Regions from separate parts of the uncultured Cloacibacillus sp. genome, predicted to be linked through region 2. Evidence: riboswitches for the same ligand, from Rfam matches in the RefSeq annotation. Region 2 holds a riboswitch; the other holds the start of a gene.
What was found. A riboswitch is a leader RNA that binds a small molecule or an ion and turns the genes downstream of it on or off. The one in region 2 is predicted to bind molybdenum cofactor.
Positions count from the first base shown of each region.

Region 1 (9,452 bases), on a different contig from region 2:
GTCAAAACTTTCTATACAAATCATACGAAAGTACACAATAATGAGCAATATTTAGTTGAAATTAGGAATGTTGTGCGCCTTTCTGGTCGATTTATGTTTATTAAAATTCACGGAGAAAATTTGTAAAGAGCGGCGCGCACGGGGAAGCTGCGCAAAATTACGGCCGCGGGCGCGGCTTCGGCGAAGCGCGCGCAATTTACGCGCGGACGCGCGGCGCAGGGCGAGGACGAATATCGTGCGGAAGCGCCTGGCGCTCACGGCGCAGGCGTAATTTACGCACGGGCCGCGCGCGTTTGCCGGGCGGCGCGGCGCGCGCGCGGACTGCCGCGCTTCCGGCGCGTGCGCAGTTCGTGCGGGGAAGGGCGCGCGTTTATGGCGCGGCGCGGCGCTCTGAGGCGCGCATAAAATTCGTCCCGCCGCGTAAGCTTCGCGGCGGGACGTGAAGTCATCGGATTTTCGTAAATTCAGCGCTAGAGCAGCGCCATGCGGTAGCGTTTCTCGGGGCGGCCGACGCGGCGGTAGGCGTACTCGACGACCACGCGCTCGCTGAGCGTCAGAAATTCAAGATAGCGGCGCGCCGTCGAGCGCGAGATGCCGAGGCGGTCGCCGACCTCCTGCGCGGAGAAGGTTCCTTCGTTCTCCTTGAGGAAGGACTCGATGTCGTTGAGGCACTTGAGCTGCAGCCCCTTCGGTATCGTGCGGTTGTTGGCCCACGAGGGGTCGTGCGTCTTCATCGCGACGAGCGCGTCTATGTCCTCCTGCTGCCACGGGCTCGTGCGCCCGGTCAGCGAATGATGGTAGATCTGGTAATTTTTGAGCGCGGCGCGCAGCCGGTCGAACGAGAAGGGTTTGACGAGAAACTCGAAGACGCCCGCGCATATCGCTTTGCGCACGAGCTCCGGGTTGTCGCCAGACGAGACGACGATGTAGTCGGTGCGCGGGAACTCCTTGCGCAGCTCGTCGATTTCGTCGAAGGCGCTGAACTCCTTGAGGTAGAGGTCGAGCAGCACGAGGTCGACGTCGACGCAGCGCATCGCCTCGAACATCTGCGGCCCGGTGTCGACCCTCTTCAGCAGCGTGAAGGATGTGTCGTTGAGGATCACGTCGGAATATAATTTTTGAAGCAGCGGGTCTGATTCGGCTATGAGGACTTTCAGGCTGCGCAACGCTCCGTTCCCCCTCTCGTGTATTTTGTGCCGGGGCTCCCGCGGGTACGGGAACGGGAAAAGGGCGCGCGGGCGCTCAGTCATGAATCCTTTTCCCCTTTCCAAACGGGAGGCGCCGGCGTTTCCGCGGGCACCCATCGGCCTGACGCCATAGAAGCGCGCTTCCGCAGGTCGGCAGGCTCGGGGTATTATTCACTTTTAACCGCTTTTGATTATAACAACTGAGGTGCACTTGTCAACAAGCGCGCGCGCCGCCGCGCGATTCGCAAATGCGCCGCGGCGGCAAGTTGTATATAATAGAAGCGCACATAAGAGCCGCTCGCTCAATTCATGGAAAGAGGTGCCCTCTATGACGAATCAGATATGGAATCCGCAGGAATACAGAAAGAGCGCGGACTTCGTCCCCGAGATGGGGCGGGCCGTGATAGAGCTGCTTGAGCCGAAGGCCGGAGAAAGGATACTCGACCTCGGCTGCGGCACGGGAGTGCTCGCGAAGGAGCTCGCCGCGGCGGGCTGCACCGTCGTCGGGACGGACTCGAGCCCCGAGATGGTCGAGGCTGCGCGCACGGCGGGAGTGGACGCGAGGCTCGCCGACGCGCAGACGCTGAAGATGGATGAAAAGTTCGACGCGGTGCTGAGCAACGACGCGCTGCACTGGATGCCGGACCAGTACGCCGTCGTGCGCCGCGTCTGGAATTTGCTGAAGCCGGGCGGGCGCTTCGCCGCCGAGTGCGGAGGCGAGGGCTGCGTGCGCGTCATACGCGAGGGCATGAAGATCGCGCTGATCAAGCGCGGCATAGACTACAAGGCGCGCAACCCGTGGAAGTTCCCGGAGCTCGGCACTTTCTCCGACATTCTCGAAAACCAGGGCTTTCAGGTGAAGTTCATCGCGCGCATCGACCGCCCGACGCCGCTGGTCCACGGCCTGCGCCGCTGGCTCGAGGTGTTCTCCGCGAGCCACACCGACGGCTTTACGTCGGAAGAGAAAGAAGCTTTTTATAAGGAAGTCGAGGACTACTGCCGCCCGATGCTCTACAGCGACGCCAACGGCTGGAATGCCGATTATGTGCGTCTGAGGTTCCTCGCAGTGAAGCCGGAGGAGTAGCCGACGGAGGCAAAAGCAATGATTATACTATTATAAATCTATTATAATAGTATAAAGAACAATTTAGCGCTCCTAACTGACCACATAAGCTAGGAGCGCTAAGTTTAAATTTAGAATATATCGTCTAGTAATCAGCTATTTGTTTTCTTACTATTCCGTCTTTCTGAAACTACATTTGCTATCATTACAGCGATAAGCACGAGTCCCCAAATCAGATTCTTGTAATAATCCGATATATTCTGGAACATTGCAAATCCAGAGGAAAGCGTCTGAAGGATCACGACAGCTATTACAAGTCCCATGACCTTACCTTTACCGCCATTGGGATTTACCCCGGCAAGTACGCATATAAGGATAGCCGGCATGAGGTATGATTTACCGAAATCCGACCGTGCAGAATTGAAATGGCCGCACATAAGAAGTCCTGATACGGCAGAAAGCATACCGCTTATCATATACGTAAGCGTGATAACTCTTGTGTTGTTTATGCCGGAAAAACGCGACGCTACTTTATTCGAACCTACCATATAAATTTTGAACCCAAGAGAAGTCTTATACAATATGAAAGCGACAACGCATGCACAGACGGCAAAGACTAACGCGGTAACCGGGATTATCTCAAACAGTTTATAGTTTACGACATGATTTAAGATCGGCGGGAGTCCTCTTATTGATGAGCCGTTCGTTATACCTATAGCCATGCCAAGAATTATGTCAGACGCACCAAGCGTGGCAACCATTGCAGGAATACCTATACGGGCTATAAAACTACCGGATAGTATTCCGCAAAGCGCTCCGACCAAAAGACTTAACATGACGGTAGCTATAAGAACAGCGACCTGGACGAGTAATGAAGCTCCTTCCGGCATCACGGCTTTCATAAACATGCAGCCGACTATACCAGCCAAATCAGCCACAGCTACGACGGTTAGATCGATGCCTCCGCTGACCATCGCCAACATCATTCCCAAAGCCAAGACGCCCATTTCTGGGAAAAGATATGCAACGAGTCCCAGCTGTTCCCAAGAAAACGCCCCATGCGTAGCGATGTAAAGTACCGCAACTGAGAGCAGAAACATCACTATCAATTTAACGTTGTTGGCGTTCTTCTGCAGCAGACCGCGCATGCTGGAACTGTTCTTATTCATGGTCAGAACCTTCTTTGTTTTCTAATATATTGCCAGAGACTTTTCTTTCAGCAGAAAGCAGCTTATAGGCGGACATGCTCACTCCCGCGATTATAAGTATCCCAGTCATAAACTTACTCCAGTTCGTCGGTATGCCGAGCAGTATCAAATTGTTTGAGATAAGCTTCATCAATAGCACGCCAAGAAAAGTACCAAATACAGTACCGTTTCCTCCGGAGATACTTGCACCGCCAAGCACGACAGCTGCAATGATGGTCATTTCGTATCCGTCGAAAAAGTTTATCTGACATATTCCAGAAAGAGTAACCTGCGTCAGTCCTGCAATGCCGCCTATGATGCCCATGAACGCAAAGACAAAAATACGTATGAAAGCAACATTGAAACCGGCCCTTTCAGCAGCGACCATGTCTCCGCCGACCGCATATATCCCTCTACCAAGGAGCGTATACTTCAATATAAAATGCACTATCAGGAGTACGGCTATCAAGAGGAATATACTGACATGCATCGAACTGCCTAGGCCAGTCGCCGCGCTCCTGACCGAAAAGAGGTTCGCCGCAGCCATGTCGGCAAGCGGTGCAGGCAGAGACGAGATTACCCTGCTTTTCAGCACCCCTTGTGTAAAGCCAAGATATATACTGCATGTGCCAAGTGTGATTATAAGCGTGGGAAGTCTCAGCCAAGCGGCTAGCACGCCGTTTATCACACCAAGAAGCAGTCCGATAGCCCCAGCGAGTACAAATCCCCATACGACTGGGCCGGTATAGTGGGTAGTTTGAAACAACTTTGTAACAAAGAACATACAGAGCATTGCATTATAAGGAAACGAAACGTCTATATTCCCAGATGCGATAACCATAAGCAATCCAGCAGCCATCATCCCTGGAACTATAAGGCTCCTCACTAAGTCTACAAGATTGTTCGCAGTAAAAAACTGTCCGCTCTTAGCCTGTATTATGAAAGAAAGAGCTATGATTATCAGCGTCACATAAAACTCGCTGCGTCTAAGTAGCGTCTTCATTACAGAACAGCCTCTTTCTTACCCGTGATAAGGTTTTGAAGTGTTTCCACCGTCAGGTCTGTATTTTTATGTTCACTGACGATTTTTCCATTTTTGATAATTAATATACGGTTGCAGTTCATTAATATCTCGCTGATATCGTCCGAAATCAATATGATAGCCATATTCTTTTGCTGGGCCAGAGCCCTCAAGTAATTATGAATATCGAACTTGGCTCCGATGTCGACGCCTACAGTAGGCCCGTTGAGTATAAGCACTTTCGGCGAAGTTTCAAGCCATTTTCCAAGGACCACTTTCTGCTGGTTACCTCCAGACAGAGTCTGGATGCCGTCTTCAAGTTTATCAAGTTTTATTCCCAGATCTGCAACCCACTTTTTAGAATCGGCTCGTCCTTTATCGAAGTCCACAATCCCATTGCTCTTCTTGATACCGTCGATATGAGCGGCAATCATATTGTTTTCAATTGACTGCGTCAAGAACAATCCCTCAGTAAGTCTGTCTTCCGGTACATATGCGACATTGAGCTTCAGCGCGTCCATCGGAGTCCGAATCGAGGTTTCCTTCCCGTCGATATAGATACAGCCCTTATCTGCGGAATAAAGACCGAAAAGCGCTTTTGCGAGCTCAGTGCGCCCTGACCCCAGAAGTCCAGTTATACCTAAAATCTCCCCAGGATAGATCTCAAAATTTATATTTTCAAAGCCGTTTTTGAGGCATAGATTCTCTACTTTAAAGATGCTCCGAGATCTATCGATCTCATCCGGTACGAAATAATTTTCTTCGATCTTGCGCCCAGTCATGTAGTAGACAAAACTTTCGTTATCTACATTTTTTGCATCATCAGTGACTATAAGCTTCCCATTACGGAAAATAGTAAAACGCTCAGCTATTTCAAAAACTTCGTCTAATTTATGACTAATGAAAAGTACCGATATGCCTTCGCTCTGAAGCTGTCGTATAACCTTGAACAGCTTATCTACCTCTCGTCTTGTAAGTGCTGACGTCGGCTCGTCCATTATGATCAGCTTCGAGTTATGCAAAATGGAGCGTGCTATCGCGATAAGCTGTTTGTCTGCGACAGAAAGCGTTCCAACCTCTGCATCAAGAGGCAGCTCAATTCCTATATGTTCCAGAGACTGCCTTGCTATCTTGTATACATTTTTCCAGCTCACTAGTCTCTTTTTGCTGTAAAGTTCATAATTCAAAGCTATGTTTTCTGCGACCGTCAGATTCGGGAAAATAGACATATCCTGGTATATAACCTGTATGCCAAGCTGAATGGACTGATTGATCGTCAGATGTTTATAAGAGATGCCATCAAATATTATCTCGCCTTCGTCAGGCTGATAAAAACCAGATACGATCTTGATGAGAGTGGATTTTCCGCTGCCGTTTTCGCCAAGAAGGCAGTGTATTTCCCCTCTGCCTATCGCAAGATCGACTTTATCCAGCGCTTTGACCCCTCCAAAACGCTTCGATATACCGCGTACCTCTAATAATGTATCTCTCATTATGATTCCCCACTGTCACAGAAAAAACAAGCCCACGCATCCGCACGCTCCGAATGCGCAGGCGTGCATGCAGCGTCAGTCCTCAGAAGCTAGAACTGATACTTATCCATATTGTCCTTATTGATTACCAAAACCGCGTTTCCGCTCAAGTTCTTACCGTCGGCGTTGAGTTTGTTATAACCATCTATACCGAGGTCGAGACCTGCTTTAATATCAGCCTGCTTGCCGTCGAGGCACATGATGGCAAGCTTGCACATTGCCTGTCCTGCACCAGCGGGATCCCAGCAAAGCACGCACGGGTTAGAACCGGACTTAAGGTAGGGGCCCGAGACTGACGGTACGCCAGTTCCGACGGCGAACATTTTGCCGGTCATTCCAAGCTCGTCTATAGCTTTCGCAGCTCCCGGCGGGTCATAGCTGGACGCACCGATGAAGCCCTTTATATCAGGATATTTTTTAATAATTTCTTTTGCCTTGTTATAGGCCATATCCATATTGTCTTCACACTCGATACGCTTTTCCGGAATCAGCGTCATCTTTGGATATTTTTTCTGCTGGTGTGCGACGGCTGCATCCATCCACTGGTTGTGCGAAACAGACGACAGGAACGCAACCATAGTCACGTAACTTCCTTCTTCGCCCATCTGCTTTGCGAGTTCGTCCATCATCGCTTCGCCATATTCCTGGTTGTTGAAGGCTTCGAGGTCATAATCGCACATCTCAAAACCAGCAGCTTCGTGCGTAATGACTTTGATGCCCTTGTCCATTGCTTTTTTCAGCGTTGGCTTACAGGCTTCCGGGTCGATCGGGACGACGCAGAGAGCGTCTATATCCTGCACGATCAGCGTTTCAATTACCTGGATCTGCTCTGCCGAGTCCGTCTTTGACGGCCCTTTCACGTAGCAATTGACTCCGCTTTCGTCAGCAAACGCGTCAACGCCTTCCTGCATACGCAGGAACCATGGGTCGGACATATCTTTAACAACGACGGCTATGGTATAGTCTTTACCTTCAGCGTACGCAGGAGCGCTGGAGAGAGCGAATCCTCCAAACAAGAACGCCGCTATCGGTACAAGCAGCAAACTCATTAATTTCTGTTTCACGTGGTCCCCTCCTTCTACTTACACGATAAACTCCGAAGCCGCAAATCCTTCAGAATTTTCATCATTTTACTGTTCCGACCGAACATATCGTGCAGCTCAGTATAAAAACGATAGAGCTCGTCATACACGATGACATTGTCCGGGACCGGCGTATAGATACGCTCTGTTTTCGGAACAAGCCGTTCTGCCGCCTCATAAAAATCTGCGCAACCTTCAGTTCCGCCGACAGCGACCGCACCGCATACGGCTGCACCGCGCGCAGAAATATTGTCAATGCATGGGACAGATATTTCCCTGCCTAGAATATCTGCGCAGGTCTGCATGATCCACGGACTTTTCGCCGGAATGCCGCCAACGGCGTGGACTCTGTCGATTTTTACACCTCCCCGTTCATGATTTTCGAGGATCATACGTGAGCCGAACAGATTCGCTTCAACCAAAGAACGGTATATCTCCTCCGGTTTGGTAGAAATAGTCAGCCCGATCATAGCCCCCGATAGATTGTAATTTGATAAAATACTTCTGTTTCCATTGAGCCAGTCCAGAGCAAGAATTCCACATTCTGCGGGTCTCAAAGCAGCAGCTTTTGCACCTAAACTTTCAAGTACGTTTACGCCGCGAAGCGTCGCCTCGGCTTTGTATTCAGCAGGAACGCAGTTATGTGCGAACCAAGAGAACACATCTCCGGTCGCCGGCTGTCCTGACTCATAACTGTAAAGCCCTGGAATCATGCCGTCTGCGGCTATGGAACATACCCCGTCAATAGGCTGCAAGTCTTTATACAGCATCTGGTGACAAGTACTTGTTCCCATTACGAGTATCATGCTGCCGCTTTGCGTGACTCCAATGCCGCTTGCGACGACGGCGCTGTCACCGTGTCCTGCCGCAATGACTGTTCTCTCTGTCAGACCAAGACGATCCGCAGCTTTTTTCGTCAAACGGCCAGCGGCATCGCCAGGCTTTAAAAGATGTCCGGAGAGTTTCATTTCGCCGATGTTTTTTAGTTCTGGTGCGAGAGCGCCAAGAAAATCATTATCAGGGAAACCTCGGCCTTTTATCCAGAAAGCATTCACTCCAAGGATACCATAGTTCCGCGTGACTTCTCCTGTCATCCACTGAACTATCCAGTCGACAGCCTCGATAAAATAATCTGCAGCTTGGTATATTTCTGGGTCTTCTCTAAGAACCTGCATAACTTTAGGAAAAACCCATTCAGACGAAACGCTGCCGCCAAAATATATTTTTAACCAATCTGTATGTTTCTTTGCGTAATCTTCTATTTCTTCTGCATATTTTTGAGCGCCATGATGTTTCCATAGTTTCGGCCAGGCATTTGGACAATGTTTATATTTGTCGATCATGCACAACGGCGTTCCGTCGCTGAGAACGGGCAATAGCGTACAGTTCGTGAAATCAGTTCCAAGGCCTACGACATCGTCTGGTGAAATTCCTCCGTCTGAAAGCATCTTTTTCGAGACAAATTCCATGCTCTCAATCCAGTCCTCTGGAGACTGAAGGAACCATTCCGGAGGCAACACGACATCGCTGTTTGGCAGATTTCCAGATATCACTCCGTTTGAATATTCTTTTTCGGCCGAGGCAAGCAGTTTACCGTCATTTAAGCTGAGCGCTACACCGCGGCACGACATCGTACCGAAGTCAAATCCGAATACGCATTTGCTCATCCACAGAGACTTCCTTTATATCACGGATATCACGCCGCGTTCAGCGTACGCTCCTGACGACGTCCATGAATTCCTTGACACGTCTTCTATCGACCTGATTCTCGAACTTACCGTCGTACTTAAACGTTGTGGCTACAACGGCTCCATCAGCTATTTCAAGCAGGCGCGCAATAGTTTCCTTACGGCAGCCAGTATTTGCGAATACGACCGTTTCCGGGACCTCTTCTTTGACTTCCTTAAGCGTACTCATATCGGTCGGGGAACCGGCAGTAAGCCCCGAGACGCACAGCGCATCCGGTTTGCAGTTGAATACGGTCGACTTCGCTATTTGGCGTATATCCCTGTCTGCAAGGTACTTGGCAGCTTCCGGTACTATATTGAAAAGGAGCTTGACGTTTTCCGCTCCAATAGACCTCTGATGCCTGACGACTTCTCCGCAGTGAGTATTCCATAATCCAAAGTCGCTCGCATAAACGCCAGTGAATATTTCGCGTATAAATTTCGCGTCGACGGCAGCTGCGAGGTCAAGCGACGCCTGAGGATCCCATAGCACGTTCACACCATAAGGCACGTCTATATTAGGCATCAGTTCCCCAATAACGCGTGCCATCGCGGCGACAGTTTCTGTATTAACTTTGGTCAGGTAAGGAAGGCTGAATTCGTTGCTAAACATTATAGCGTCAACGCCGCCATCCTGAAGCGCATCGAGATCC
Region 1 is NZ_CAWUXW010000005.1:219,386-228,837, forward strand. Features, by position in the region: gene ABGT66_RS12330 (response regulator) at 471-1,166, opposite strand; molybdenum cofactor riboswitch at 1,245-1,364, opposite strand; gene ABGT66_RS12335 (methyltransferase domain-containing protein) at 1,516-2,271, shown strand; gene ABGT66_RS12340 (ABC transporter permease) at 2,403-3,419, opposite strand; gene ABGT66_RS12345 (ABC transporter permease) at 3,412-4,440, opposite strand; gene ABGT66_RS12350 (sugar ABC transporter ATP-binding protein) at 4,440-5,951, opposite strand; gene ABGT66_RS12355 (autoinducer 2 ABC transporter substrate-binding protein) at 6,041-7,054, opposite strand; gene ABGT66_RS12360 (ribulokinase) at 7,069-8,739, opposite strand; gene ABGT66_RS12365 (BtpA/SgcQ family protein) at 8,780-9,452, opposite strand, start outside.
Region 1: another riboswitch for molybdenum cofactor. It lies ahead of ABGT66_RS12330 (response regulator); the one in region 2 lies ahead of ABGT66_RS01880 (substrate-binding domain-containing protein).

Region 2 (9,452 bases):
GGCCCGTCGTTTCTCGGATAAAGGCCGCGTGGTCTCCGTCGGGGACGAAGCATATATCCTGGCTCTCTTTTTTATGCGCGTTGGTAAAGCCCTGCGCCTCGGCTATCTCGCGCGCCTCGGCCTTGCTGAGCGCGCCGAGCGGCAGAAGCGTGCGCGAGAGCTGCTCCTGCGTCAGCGTCCAGAGCACGTAGCTCTGGTCCTTTTTTTCGTCCGCGCCGCGGCGCAGCAGCCAGCGCCCGGAGGCCGCGCCGCGCTCTATAACGGCGTAATGGCCCGTAGCGATGTGGCTCATGCCCAGGCTCTGCGCAAGCTCGAGAAATTTTCCGAACTTCATCGTCCTGTTGCACTCGACGCACGGGTTCGGCGTCAGCCCCGCGCGATAGGCTTCTATGAAGGGCTTTATGACGTTTTCGCGAAATTCTGCTTCGAGCGGGAACACGTGGAACGGTATGCCGAGGCGCGCGGCTACCTCGCGCGCGGCCTCTTCCTCGGCGCTCTGGGCGAGCAGGCGCATGATGGCCCCCGCGCACTCGTCCGCGCCTTCCTTTATTAAAAAAGCGGCGACGGAGCTGTCCACCCCGCCGCTCATAGCCGTAAGGACCTTACGCGCCAATTACTTCATGCTCTCCATTTCCGCCGCGACCGCAGGCTCCGCGGCGCGCATCGCTTCGAGCGTCTTTTCGAGCAGCTCGTCGAGCGGCCAGCCGAGCATCTCCGCGCCCTGCGCTATGACCTCGCGCGAGCAGCCCGCGGCGAATTTCTTGTCCTTGTATTTTTTCTTGAGGCTCTTGAGCTCCATGTCCGAGACGCTCTTCGACGGGCGCATCAGCGCGGCGGCCCAGATGAGGCCGGTCAGTTCGTCCGAGGCGAAGAGAACCTTTTCCATGAGGTGCTCCGGCTTTATGTCCGAGCAGGGGCCGTAGCCGTGGCTGCATACGGAGTTGATGAAGCCGTCGTCCACGCCGATTTCGCGCAGAAGCTCCGGCGCTTTCTTGCAGTGCTGGTCGGGGAACTGCTCGAAGTCCACGTCGTGCAGCAGGCCGACCGCCGCCCAGTGGTCCGCCTCGGCGGCGTACCCGAGGTCGTTCGCGTACCAGCGCATGACAGCCTCGACCGTCAGCGCGTGCAGCAGATGGAACTCTTCCTTGTTGTATTTCCGAAGCAGCCCGAGGGCCGCCTCTCTCGTGATTTCAGCCATGATTATCCCTCCGTTTGTATCATGCCGATAATTATAGATTTTTCCGCGCGCGCGCGCAAACGGCGATATTTCGCGCCGCGCGGCTTTGCTGTAAAATAATTTTGTTTCACAGATATTTCACGAAAGCGGGGCGCGGGGATGGACGCAAAGCGCAGAGCGATGGTGGTAGGGGACTTGGCGGTGCTTCTCGTCGCCTTCATATGGGGGCTGACGAACGTCGTGATACGCGACGCGCTCGACGGCATCACGCCCTTCTGGTTCTGCTTCCTGCGCTTCGTCGTCGCCTCCGCGGCGCTGATGCTCCTATTCGGACGGCGCGCCTTCGCGATGACGCGGCGTGCGAAGGTCCGCGGTATGCTGACCGGCGTCGTCTTCAGCCTCGCCTATCTCTCGGGCGCGGTCGGCCTGCTCTACACTACGGCGGGCAACCAGTCCTTCATCGTCTCGATGTCCGTCGTCTTCGTTCCGCTCTGCGTCTGGTTCCTTACGAAAAAATTCCCTGGCTGGCACGTCATGGTCTCGGTCGCGCTCTGCCTCGCGGGGCTATGCGGCCTGATGCTCGACGGTAACTTCCGAGTGAACCCCGGCGACGCGCTCTCCGCCTTCGCCATGCTCTGCATCACGGGCTACATTCTGCTCGTCGAAAAATTCGTAGCGGGCGAGGACGCCTGCGGCCTAGCGTGCTGGCAGGCCGCGGGCACGATGATATGCTCGGCCATCTGCGCGCTCGCCTTCGAGCCCGTGCCCGCGGAAATCGGACGCGCGGCGTGGCTCGCCGTGATTTACGCGGGCACGATCGGCTGTGCGCTGACGCTCGTCCTCCAGACCGCGGCGCAGAAATTCACAAGCCCGACGCACGTCGCGATACTGCTCTCCACCTCCGGCATCTTCGGCAGCCTGCTCGGCGTCGTCTTCATCGGCGAGCCGATGACCTGGCGCATCTTCATAGCCTCCGCGCTCATCTTCGCGGGCGTAATAATAGTAGAAGCCGTCCCCGCGCTGAGGAAGAAAAAATAACGCGGCCGCGGAGCAGGCTTCCGCGCCGGCATAAAGGTACGAAAAGAGCCCGCCTCTTGCGCGAGAGGCGGGCTCTTATGTTCGTTTCGTAAATTTTCTAGTCCTTCGGCCTTTTCAGAACGAAGCGGAATCTCGGCGCGGCGGCGGGGGCTCCGGCCATTACGGGGACGGGCTCGGCCTCTTTCGGGACGTTCGCGCTCTCCGTCAGCGACTCGGCTTTCTTCTCGTCTTCCTTGCGGTAGAGGACCTGGCTCGACTTCGAGCCGTCGCGGTAGACGGTGATGCCCTTGCAGCCCTCTTTCCAGGCGAGGATGTAGGCGTCGAGCACGTCGCGGACGCAGCACTCGTGGCGCAGGTTGACCGTCTTGGAGACTGCGAGGTCGGTGTAGCGCTGGAAGACACCCTGCGTTCTTACGTGCGCGGTCGGCGTAACGTCGTGCGAGGTTACGAAGACCTTTTTCATAACGTCCTCAGGCAGCCCTTCCTTGATGGCCTGCTCGTACCAGCGGTTGCGCTGCTTCATGACGACCTTCGTGCCGTCTATCTGCGTGCGGACGCGCGTGTGCTCGAGCGCGAAGAGCGGCTCGATGCCCGACGAGCAGTTCGCGAGCAGAGCTATCGTGCCGGTCGGCGCGATGCAGGTGAGCGTCGCGTTGCGGCGTCCGAGGTGCGCGAGCGGCTCCGGGATTCCCTTTTCCTTGCCGAGCGCGACCGAGGTCTCGTGCGCGGTGTTCTGTATGGTCCCCATTATCTCAGCGGCGAGCGCGTAGGCTTCCTCGCTGTCGTAGGCTATGCGGAGCTGGAAGAGCAGGTCGGCCCAGCCCATGACTCCGAGGCCGATCTTGCGCGTGAGCTTTACGGCCTCCGCTATCTCGGGCAGCGGGTAGTGGTTGACGTCGATTACGTCGTCGAGGAAGCGCGTCGCGACGGCCGTGACCTGCTTCAGCGTTTCGAAGTCGAATTTCCCGTCCTTGACCATCGAGGCGATGTTTATCGAGCCGAGGTTGCAGGCCTCGTTCGGGTAGAGCGGGGACTCGCCGCAGGGGTTCGTGCTCATGAGTTCGCCGAGGTTCGGCGTCGTGTTGCCGCGGTTTATCGCGTCGAGGAAGATTATCCCCGGGTCGCCGGTGCGCCACGCGGAGTCGGCGATTTCCTCAAGCAGCGCCGCCTCTTCGCCGTGCGGGTCGGCGACGGCCTTTTCCATGAAATCGTCGAAGACGCCGACGGAGATGTTGAAGTTCGTTATCGTGCCGTCCTTGTCCTTGCAGTGGATGAATTTCCTGATGTCGGGGTGGTCGATGTTGAGTATCCCCATGTTCGCGCCGCGGCGCATGCCGCCCTGCTGGACGGTCTCGGTCGCCTTGTCGAAGAGCCCCATGAACGAGACGGGGCCGGAGGCGCGGCCGTTGGTCGAGTTGACCTTCGCGCCCTCGCGGCGGAGCTTCGAGAAGTTGAAGCCCGTGCCGCCGCCGCTCTTGTGTATGAGCATCTGCTTGCGCAGCGCCTCGCATATGCTTTCCATAGAGTCTTCGATGCCGATGACGAAGCAGGCCGCGAGCTGTCCGTGCGGCGCGGGGCGTCCCGCGTTCATCAGCGTCGGGCTGTTCGGCAGGAAGCGCAGAGTCGCCATAATTTCGTAGAACTCGTCGGTCCATTTATACTGCTCCGCGAGCGTGCGCTCCGCCGCCGCGACGTTCTTCGCGACGCGGACGAGCATCTCTTCGGGTTTCTCCACGGGGTTTCTGTTCTCGTCGCGCCACAGGTAACGGTCGCGCAGAATATCCTTCGCTGATGGGCTGAACGCAGGCTTTATAAGCATAATTGAGAACCTCCAATTATTATGCTGGCGGGTATTTTTAATTAAACGAGCCGGAGCGTACCGCCCGCCCGGCTCATTTATCATATCATAATTTTTTATTTTGAGAAGGTTGAGGACACTAGATATATTGACATCTTATCCACCAAACACTATCCATAGTGTGATTAACTGTGTGGATAAGATGTGCGCGGAGCGCGCTACTTACGCCACAGGCTGCGCGTGAAGAGCGCGAGCAGCGTGTATATCTCAAGCCTGCCGCAGAGCATGTCGAAGGTGTAGACCCACTTCGCGAAGGGCGCCTGGTCGGCGAAGTTCTCCACAGGGCCGACGTCCGCGAGCCCGGGGCCGACGTTGCTCAGCGTCGCGGAGACGGCGCTGATTGAGGTGACTATGTCGTTGCCGGTGAGGCTGACCGCGATGGCGGAGAGGCCCCATATCATGAAGTAGATCGCGATGAAGCACGAGGCGGCGGAGACCATCTGCGGGCTGACCGCCTTCTCTCCCTGGCGCACAACTACGACGGCGTTCGGGTGGACGAGCTTCTTGAGCTCGCCGAAGGCCGCCTTTATGACTATCTGGAAGCGCACGCATTTGATAGCGCCCGCCGTCGAGCCGGCGCAGCCGCCTATCATCATTATCGCGAGCAGCACGAGCTGCGTGAAGTATGGCCACTGCGCGTAGTCAGCCGTGATGAAGCCCGTCGTCGTTATGACGCTGACGACCTGGAAGGAGCTGAAGCGCAGCGCGTCCCAGAAGCTCGTGTAGACGCCTTCCCAGAGCAGGTGCGCGCAGATGAGCGCCGTCGCTATGACGACGACGCCGGTGTAGAAGAGGAACTCGGGCTCCTTGTAGGGCTTCAGAGTGCGCGCGCGCAGCGCCGCGAAATGCAGCGTGAAGTTCGCGCCGCAGGCGAACATCAGGAAGAGGAGCACGTAGTCGAGGTATGCTGAGTCGTAGTGCGCGACGCTCGCGGTGTGCGTCGAGAATCCTCCCGTCGATACGGCGGCGAAGGAATGCGCTATCGCGTTGTAGAAATTCATGTCTCCCGCCATGAGCAGGACGACGCCGACGATTGTGATGCCGACGTAGATTTTCCACAGCGTCGTCGCCATCTCGGTGATGCGCGGGCTGACCTTCTCGAGCGTCGGGCCCGGGCTTTCGGCCTTGAAGAGGTAGGTCATGTTGCCGCCGAGCAGCGGGAGCATCGCGATGACGAGGACGACTATTCCCATGCCGCCGAGCCAGTGCGTCGTCGCGCGCCACATCAGTATGCCGCGCGGCACGGGCTCCATCTCGCGGATGACGGATGCTCCCGTCGTCGTGAAGCCGGACATCGCCTCGAAATATGCGTCGGTGAAAGAGGGTATCGTGCCGTCGAATATGTATGGAAGGCAGCCGACGAACGAAGCGGCTATCCACGCGAGCGTGACGCATGCGATAGCCTCGCGCGCACCCATGCTGCCGCGGTTCGCGCCGCGTCCCGCGAGCGCGAGGAGGCCCGACAGCGCGAGACCCGCGAGCGCGGAAAGCAGGAACGCTTTGATGTCGCGCGTACCGTCAGCCACGGCCCAGATGAACGGAAAGCCCATCGAAACCGTGACCGTGAAAGTTATCATTGCCAGAAACTTGGCGACTATCGCGTAATTCAAGACGGCGCGCCCCTATCCGAAAATCGCGAGCGCCGCTTCCATCGAGGCGGCAGTGCCGAAGATTATTATCTTGTCCCCGCCCCGGAGCTCCGTCTGCCCCGTCGGTATCAGCATCTCGCCGCCGCGGTCGAGCAGTCCGATGAGCGAGCCCTCCGGCATCGTCAGCTCCATCAGCTTTTTACCGTCGGCCGTCGAGCCGGAGGCGACGGTCGTCTCCACGGCCTCGGCGCTTATCTCCTCGAGGACTGTGAGGACGTTCGACGTTCCGGGGTAGCGGACGCTGCGCGTTATCACGTCGGCGAGCGTCTGGTTGCGGTTCACTATCGCGTCCACGGGGATGTGGTTCGTCATGCCGAGGTAGTTGTGGTTGCGCACGACGGCGATGCTCTTCGATACGCCGAGCGTCTTCGCGAGTACCGCGAGCATGAGGTTCGTCTCGTCGTGCTCCGTCGCGGCGACGCAGCCGTCGGCGTCCGTTATGCCCTCGGATTTAAGGAATTCCGCGTCCGCGCCGTTGCCGCATAAAATCATCGCGCGCGGCAGCTCGCCCGCGAACTTCTCGCACTTCGCGCGGTCCTCGTCGACGATGCGCAGGTCGATGCCGCGTATGTGCGCGAGCAGCCTTTCCGCCGTCTGATGTCCGATCTTTCCCGCGCCGATGATGAATACGCGCTTCAGCCGCTTCGACTTCGCGGGCTGGAAGAGGCGCTCGATTTCGAGAATCTGCGAGCGGTAGCACATCGTGTAGCAGAGGTCGCCGGGCTGCAGCGCGTAGGATGCCTTCGGGACGAAGGAGTCCTCGCCGCTCTTGACCCAGACGACGAGCATTATCATTTTGGGGTTGCGTTTGCGTATTTCATATAAAGGAAGGCCGCAGAGCGGCGAGTCCTGAGCGACGCGGAAGAGGTATATGCCGGCGCGCCCTCCCGCTATTTCCGTTGTGTGCAGAGCCGCGCGCACTTCGAGCAGCTCTTCTATATCCTTCGCGACGGAACGCTCCGGCGACACGAGCATGTCGATGCCGAGGTCGTTCGCCCAGCTTTCGTTGTCTGTGAACTCGAGGCCGACCGCGCGCGCTATCACGTGCGGCACGCCCGAGCGCTTCGCTATCCAGCAGGCCATGAGGTTGACCTCGTCCCTGTTGGTGCAGGCGATGAGCATCATGACGTCGGACTTTTTGCCCGTTATCCCCGCCTTCGCGAGCACGCTGGGCCGCGCGCCGTTGCCGTTCACCACCATTACGTCGAGCGTCTCTTCGGCCTGCGCCGCGCGCTCTTCGTCTTCTTCGACTATTACGATGTCGTGACCGTCAGCCGAGAGGTTCCTCGCTACGCTGTATCCGACCTCTCCCGCTCCGACTATTACGATGCGCAAAGCCAATCTCTCCCTTTTCGGCAGATATGTGCGGTACAGTATAAGATATTTTCAGTTTATTGCAAATTCTGACGGAGCGCAGTTTTACCGATTTTTTACGCGCGCGCGCGGCGCTTGCCATCCGCGCGCGTTCGTTGTAAGATTTTAGCACTGACAAAGGATATGGACGGTTCTCCGAGCCTGCTGCGCCTAAGGGTGAAAGCCTACGGACTCCAGGCCGACAGGGTCGACGGCGGAAACGCGGCGGCCTCCCTCCGGAAAGGCGAACGGCTGCATTGTATATTACAAAGGCCGTACTCTCGAGAGGACGGTCTTTTTCTTTTTTCAGCGGATCACACAATTTTCTCCGCCCGCGGCGGACGCCCCCAACGTCCGCCGCGGGTTCTGTTCTTTTTAGTCCCCGACTGTGGCGCAAAACGAGCTAAATAGTGTACAATAGCCGCGACGGGCGCTCTCGTCCGCGCTTTTCGGAAAACGAGCGCCTGCGTCCCTGAATCCGGCCCTTCTAAAGCTTGCGCCATGAGCGCCGGACGTCAGGGCGGCGATGGAAACGTCGCCGTCTCCCACTGCGGAAAGGGGACTTTGCGCCGCGGGCCGTACCTTACCCGCCTCCCTTCTTTCCGTGACGGATACATAAAGGCTGTAGACGCAGCATAAATCTCACGAGGAGGGGTTTATACCCATGCGTATCAACAAAAAAGGTTCTTTAATCGCGCTGCTGCTCGCGGTCTGCGTGCTGGCTTTCGCCTCGCTCGCGGCCGCGGCCGACAAGGCGCCCGTTCTCCGTATGGCGACGACGACGAGCACCGACGACACCGGACTGCTCGACTATCTCGCGCCGATCTGCCTCAAGGACACCGGCATCGACGTGCAGTGGGTCGCGGTCGGAACGGGCAAGGCTCTTGAGTTCGGACGCAACGGCGACGTCGACGTCGTGCTGACGCACGCCCCGTCGCAGGAAGACAAGTTCGAGGCCGAGGGCTACGGCGTAGACCGCCGCAAGGTTATGTACAACGACTTCGTCCTCATCGGCCCCGCTAACGACCCCGCGGGCGTCAAGGGCAAGCCCGTCATCGAAGCGATAGCGACGATAGCCGAGAAGCAGCAGAAGCTCGTCAGCCGCGCCGACAAATCCGGCACGCACACCGCCGAGCTCAAGCTCCTCGACAAGGCCGGAGTGAAGGACTTCGACAAGGCCGCTTGGTACGTGCAGACGGGCCAGGGAATGCTCAAGACGATCAACATCGCCGAGGAGCAGGGCGGCTACGCGCTCACCGACCGCGGCACCTTCATCAAGTATGACGCCGGTCTCGACGGACGCGAGGGCCTCGTCATCATCTGCGAGGGAGACGCCGAGCTTCTCAACAAGTACAGCGTCATGGCGGTCAACCCCGAGAAGCACCCCGAGGCGAAGCACGACCTCGCGGTGAAGTACATCGAGTGGATCACCTCGCCGAAGGTCCAGCAGGACATCGCGAACTTCAAGCTCGAAGGGAAGCAGCTCTTCTTCCCCGACGCCGACCCCGCGAAGTAATATCGCAGAATTTGCGGACGCGCCGCCCACACGCGGCGCGTCTTAACGTATCCGGAGACAGCCGCGCATGGACTTCATAGCCGAGGGATTTATACAGGCCTTCAGAATGCTCCTCACGATGGACGAGGAGACGGCCGTCATCGTCGTGACCACCTTCAAGCTCACGGCCTTGTCGATGGCGGGCGTCCTGCTCTTCGGCCTTCCCACGGGCTTTCTGCTAGGATACTTCGACTTTCCCGGAAAGCGCGCCGTGCGCACCGTGACGGACACGCTGCTCGCGCTTCCGACCGTCGTCATCGGGCTGCTCGTCTACGCATTCATTTCGCGGCGCGGCCCGCTCGGCGACTGGGAGCTGCTCTTCACGGTACGCGGCATGGCGATAGGCCAGGTGATACTCGGCACGCCGATAGTCGCGGCCTACACGGCGGCGGCGATTGAAGGGCTCGACAGCCGCCTGCGCCAGACTCTCATGACGCTCGGCGCGTCGGGCGGGCGTCTTGCGCTCACGAGCCTCTGGGAGGCGCGCTTCATGATACTCGTCGCGGCGCTCACGGCCTTCGGGCGCATCGTCGGCGAGGTCGGCTCGGCGATGATGCTCGGCGGCAACATCAAATGGCACACGCGCACGATAACGACGGCGATAACGCTCGAGACGGGCAAGGGCGAATTCGCGCTCGGCATAGCGCTCGGCGTCATCCTCATACTTATTTCGCTGCTTCTCAACATTTCGCTGACCTTCCTGCGCCGCAGGAGCCAGAACTGAGGCTTCAAAAAAATATAAAATTACGGACGGTGTGTTTCTTATGAAAAAGTTTGCAATAGCTCTCGCCGCTCTTCTGATATGCTCTCCGGCCTTCGCGG
Region 2 is NZ_CAWUXW010000001.1:414,860-424,311, reverse strand. Features, by position in the region: gene mnmA (tRNA 2-thiouridine(34) synthase MnmA) at 1-613, opposite strand, end outside; gene ABGT66_RS01905 (hydrolase) at 614-1,198, opposite strand; gene ABGT66_RS01900 (DMT family transporter) at 1,358-2,215, shown strand; gene ABGT66_RS01895 (adenosylcobalamin-dependent ribonucleoside-diphosphate reductase) at 2,313-4,034, opposite strand; gene ABGT66_RS01890 (potassium transporter TrkG) at 4,232-5,683, opposite strand; gene trkA (Trk system potassium transporter TrkA) at 5,696-7,057, opposite strand; molybdenum cofactor riboswitch at 7,218-7,338, shown strand; molybdenum cofactor riboswitch at 7,534-7,651, shown strand; gene ABGT66_RS01880 (substrate-binding domain-containing protein) at 7,740-8,591, shown strand; gene ABGT66_RS01875 (ABC transporter permease) at 8,659-9,354, shown strand; gene ABGT66_RS01870 (substrate-binding domain-containing protein) at 9,395-9,452, shown strand, end outside.